Regions from separate parts of the Kytococcus sedentarius DSM 20547 genome, predicted to be linked through region 2. Evidence: riboswitches for the same ligand, from Rfam matches in the RefSeq annotation. Region 2 holds a riboswitch; the other holds the start of a gene.
What was found. Region 2 has a riboswitch for cobalamin ahead of KSED_RS15555 (acyl-CoA thioesterase). Riboswitches for the same ligand answer to the same signal wherever they lie in the genome.
Positions count from the first base shown of each region.

Region 1: linked by a shared signal. The riboswitch ahead of KSED_RS10760 (ribonucleoside-diphosphate reductase subunit alpha) and the one ahead of KSED_RS15555 (acyl-CoA thioesterase) in region 2 are both predicted to bind cobalamin.

Region 1 covers NC_013169.1:2,271,293-2,273,734, reverse strand. The annotation lists gene KSED_RS13805 (MFS transporter) at 1-195, opposite strand, end outside; cobalamin riboswitch at 370-575, shown strand; gene KSED_RS10760 (ribonucleoside-diphosphate reductase subunit alpha) at 776-2,442, shown strand, end outside.
Region 2 covers NC_013169.1:1,542,453-1,544,894, forward strand. The annotation lists gene fdhD (formate dehydrogenase accessory sulfurtransferase FdhD) at 1-104, opposite strand, end outside; partial or broken gene KSED_RS15650 (LssY C-terminal domain-containing protein) at 103-676, shown strand; cobalamin riboswitch at 744-956, shown strand; gene KSED_RS15555 (acyl-CoA thioesterase) at 997-1,455, shown strand; gene KSED_RS13660 (4'-phosphopantetheinyl transferase family protein) at 1,508-2,038, shown strand; gene KSED_RS07355 (M1 family metallopeptidase) at 2,082-2,442, opposite strand, start outside.

The DNA of each region.
Region 1 (2,442 bases), 730 kb from region 2:
GCCGGCCGTGCGCGGGGTGGCGAGGTTGGCCAGCAGGATCCCGAGGAAGGTCCCCAGGCCGAGCAGGAGGCCGAGCTCGGTCCCGGTGGCGTCCAGGTGGCGGACGGCGATCCAGGCGATGGCACCGGTGCCGGTCCACGAGCCGAGCTGGCCCAGGGTGAAGACGGTCAGCAGCCGCCGGAGGTGCAGGGGCATGGGTGGAGCCTGCCAGCGGGTCCCGACAACCTCGGGTGGGCGCGCGGCCGCCGGTGGCGGCGTGTCGCCCGGGTTCCCGGGGCCACAACATGTGGTGCTGGCGCACTGGATGAATCACCGTATATGGTGCTCGTGCTGGTCCTCCCCGGCACCGTCGTTCGGCGGGTCACCCTGTGGTGACCTCTCGAGACAGCCCAGGGGAGGGGCAAGAGGGAACCCGGTGAGACCCCGGGACTGCCCCGCAGCGGTATTCGGGAACGACCGCCGTCACACAGCACTGGGTGCAGCCAGCACCCGGGAAGCGACGGCCAGTAGGCACCCGTCCGGCACCTGCCGGACGCCTCGGTGACGAGGACGCCCGTGAGTCCGAAGACCTGCCAGCGCCCGTCCGCGACCGCGGGCGGTACGTCGAGCCGCGCGGGACGGCTTGCGGACGTGTCGACCCCGGCACGCGAACGGTGCCCCCATCGGGGAGCAACGCACCGCACTTGGTGCACCGCACCGGCGCCCTCTGCCGTGCGCCCACAGCCGGGTCGGTGTGGCCGTGCCCCCTCGCGGTGAGAGCTCGCGAGGAGAGAGTGTGACGACCAACACCACCACCAGCACCGCCACGCCCACCAGCCAGCCGGCCGATGGCGACCAGCCCACCCTGGAGGGCGTCCCCACCACTCCCGCCCGCACGACCATGCGGGTGGTCAAGCGCAGCGGCGAGCACGAGCAGGTCGACGTCACCAAGATCGTCGCCGCCGTGGAGCGCTGCTGTGACGGCCTGCCCGAGGTGGACCCGCTGCGGGTGGCCACCAAGACCATCTCCGGTCTCTACGACGGCGCCACCACCGCCGAGCTCGACAAGCTCGCCATCGCCACGGCCGCCGAGATGACCGCCACCGAGCCGCAGTACTCCCGCCTGGCGGGCCGCCTGCTGGCCGGCGTCATCGACAAGGAGGTCCGCGGCCAGGGCATCGGCTCCTTCTCCGCCGCCGTCCGCACCGGCCACGAGCAGGGCCTCATCGGGGACGAGACCGCCGCCTTCGTCGCCGAGCACGCCAGCCGCCTGGACGATGCCGTGTACCGCGCCCAGGCCGCCCACGCCGACTGGCGCTTCGACTACTTCGGCCTGCGCACCGTGTACGACCGCTACCTGCTGCGCCACCCCCTCACCCGCGCGGTGGTCGAGTCTCCCCAGTACTGGCTGATGCGGGTCTCCGCCGGGCTCTCGCACACCGGCGAGGAGGCCGTGGAGTTCTTCGAGCTGCTCTCCTCCCTGGCGTACCTGCCCAGCTCGCCGACCCTGTTCAACTCCGGCACCCGGCACACACAGATGTCCAGCTGCTACCTCATCGACTCCCCGCAGGACGACCTGGACTCCATCTACGAGCGCTACCACCAGGTGGCCAAGCTCTCGAAGTTCGCCGGCGGCATCGGCCTGGCCTTCTCCCGCATCCGCTCCCGCGGCGCGCTGATCCGCGGCACCAACGGCCACTCCAACGGCATCGTGCCGTGGCTGCGCACGCTGGACGCCTCGGTGGCCGCGGTCAACCAGGGCGGCCGGCGCAAGGGCGCGGCATGCATCTACCTCGAGCCGTGGCACCCGGACGTCGAGGAGTTCCTCGAGCTGCGCGACAACACCGGTGAGGACGCGCGCCGCACCCACAACCTCAACCTGGCCCACTGGATCCCCGACGAGTTCATGCGCCGCGTGGAGGCTGATGGGCAGTGGTCCCTCATCGACCCCGATGCCGTGCCGGAGCTGCCCGACCTGTGGGGCCCGGCCTTCGACGCCGCCTACCGCGCCGCCGAGGAGCGCGGTGACGTGGTGCGCACCGTCTCGGCCCGCTACCTGTACGGGCGCATGATGCGGACCCTCGCCCAGACCGGTCAGGGGTGGATGACCTTCAAGGACGCCTCCAACCGGGCCTGCAACCAGACCAGCGACGACCAGACGCCGCGGGTGGCCGCCGACGGCACCGTCCAGCCGGCCCCGGTGGTGCACCTGAGCAACCTGTGCACCGAGATCATCGAGGTGACCAGCAACGACGAGACCGCCGTGTGCAACCTCGGCTCGGTGAACCTCGCGGCGCACCTGCAGTGGTCCGACGGCACCACCGGCGTCCGCCCCACCGACCCCGCGGCGCGCGCCACCGGCATCGACACCGACCGGTTGCGCTCCACGGTGCGGCTGGCGGTCACCTACCTGGACCGCGTCATCGACATCAACTACTACCCCTCCGAGCAGGCGGCGGCGTC
Region 2 (2,442 bases):
CGGATCTCCAGCGGCTCCTCCGCGGCCAGGGTGTCCACGACACGGCGCGGCGGCTCGCTGCCTCGGATGCGCCGGACCGGCCGGCGGACGGTGATGCGTCCCATGGGGGCAGGGTCTCACGCGCCCGCCACACCGCCCGGCGCCGGTGGTCTGCCGGCGTGCCCCGCCGCCCCGTGCCGACCTACCGCCAGTCCCCCCACCCGCGCCCGGCTCCCGCACCCCGGCGGCGTCGTCGTCGTGGTCGAGCAACTGCTGCTGGTCGTGGGTGCCGTCCTGGCCTGTTGGTTCGCCGTCGTGCTCGCCCGCTCGGGCCTGGCCCTCAATGGCTCGGCCGACCAGGTGCACGCCGCGATGACGTCCGCGGTCTGGGTGGTGGCCGACCCCATCACGCTCTCGAGCAGCCGGCGGATCGTCACCAGCTCGCTGACCGGCCGGTCCTACCCCGAGGCACCGGTGAGCTCGCTCTTCCTCTTCGGGCGGCCACCAGGTGGACTGGGTGGCCGCCGGCACCTCCGACCGGGCGGTGGGCCTGTCCTGGTTCACGCTCCAGGTGACCCACCGCATCGGCGCGGACACCGATGCGGAGCGCTACTACATCGTGGACACGCTCACCCACGCCGACCCGGCGGTCGGGGTGCGCGTCATCGAGGACTTCTCCACCGGCTACCACCACCGCGACGACGGTGGTGGCCCTGGCGGTGGGCACCCTGCGCGCCCAGCGCCGCCGCGCCGCGGCACGGGCCTAGACTCCCGGTCGTCGAGGTCCACCCCCCGGGGTGGCGAAGAGGGAAGTCGGACGGTGCCGCCGGTGGCGACCACCCAGCCGACGCTGTCCCCGCAACTGTGTGCGGCGAGGCACCTCCCGTGGGACGACCACTGGCCCAGCTGGGCCGGGAAGGTCAGGGAGGAGCCAGTGACCCGCGAGCCAGGAGACCTGCCTCGGCCACAGCCGATTCGCCCGGCGGGGTCACCGGGCCAGCACAGAACGGGGCACCCATGCCTGTCACCACCCGGTCCCCCCGCACCTCCCCTGCCGCGTCCGGTCTCCCCGCGTCGTCGGGGGCCGGGTGGGGGGCCGCCACACCGCCGGACCAGCCGCCCGCCATCCGCGTCACCGCCATGCCCGGGGACGCCAACATGTACGGGGACATCTTCGGCGGCTGGCTGATGGCGCAGATGGACCTCGCTGCCTCCTCGGTGGCCTCGCGGCGCTCCCGGGGGCGCGCGGCCACCGTGGCCGTGCAGAGCATGTCCTTCCACCGCCCGGTGATGGTCGGGGCGGAAGTCTCGGTCTACGCCGAGCTGGTCCACGAGGGACGCACCTCGTTGCAGGTGACCGTGCAGGCCTGGTCGCGCGACCGGCACGCCGAGGACGAGCACCTCATCACCCGCGGGGAGTTCACCTTCGTGGCGACCGACGATGCAGGCCGGCCCCGCGCGCTGCCCGTGGCCTGACGGGGCGTCCGCCAACAGGGCGCCGGCGGCACGGGCCGTCTACGGTGCCCCCATGCCCGACATCCACCTGGTCCGCACCACCGGCGACGCCGGCGCCGCCCTGCTGGCGCTCGCGCGGACCGTGACGGGGGTGGACGGCCTGGCGCTGACCCGTGCCTGTCCTCGCTGCGGTTCGGGCCGGCACGGCCGACCGGTGCTCCTGGGCGCCGAGGGCCTCTTCGTCTCCCTGTCCCGCCCCCGCTCGCCCGGGCCCGCGGTCGCCGCCCTGTGCGCCGGCTCCGCGGTGGGCGTGGACGTGGAGAACCGGGGCGCGGCCGCCTTCGCCGGGTTCGATGCCGTGGCCCTCCACCGGCAGGAACGGTGTGCGGACGACCACGCCCGTACCCGCCTGTGGGTCCGCAAGGAGGCGTTGCTCAAGGCCCACGGAACGGGGCTGGCCACCGACCCCCGCCGGATCTGGCTGGCCGAGGACGGAGCGGTCCGGCAGGGGCCTCCCGGCACGATCGTCGACGGGGAACTCGACGGGCAGGTCATCGCCGTGGCGGTGACCCCACCGGCGGAGATCCGCCTCGTCCGGCACTGAGGCCCGCCTGCACCGGGCTCAACGCAGGTCAGCGCAGCGCAGCTCAGCTCAACTCCGGGAGCGGCGGCAGGTCCGCCCGGTGGAGCCAGCGGTGCAGGGTCTGGCCCACGCGGCCGCCCAGCTCACCGGAACCCGCGACGCAGTGCGCCTCGAACTGCGCGGTGGAGACGGTCCCCCCGTCGTGGGTGGCCACCCAGCTGCGCAGCAGCCGGAAGAAGGTGTCGTCCCCCACCACCGCGCGCACCGCGTGGAGGGTGAGCGCTCCCCGCTTGTAGACCCAGTCGTCGAACATCCTGCTCATACCGGGTTCTGCCAGGGTCATCCCGCCGTCCAGGTCGTGCAGCGCCGCGTGGTGGCGCGCTGCCTGCTCCTGGACGCTGGGGCTGTCGCACCAGGTGCGTCGG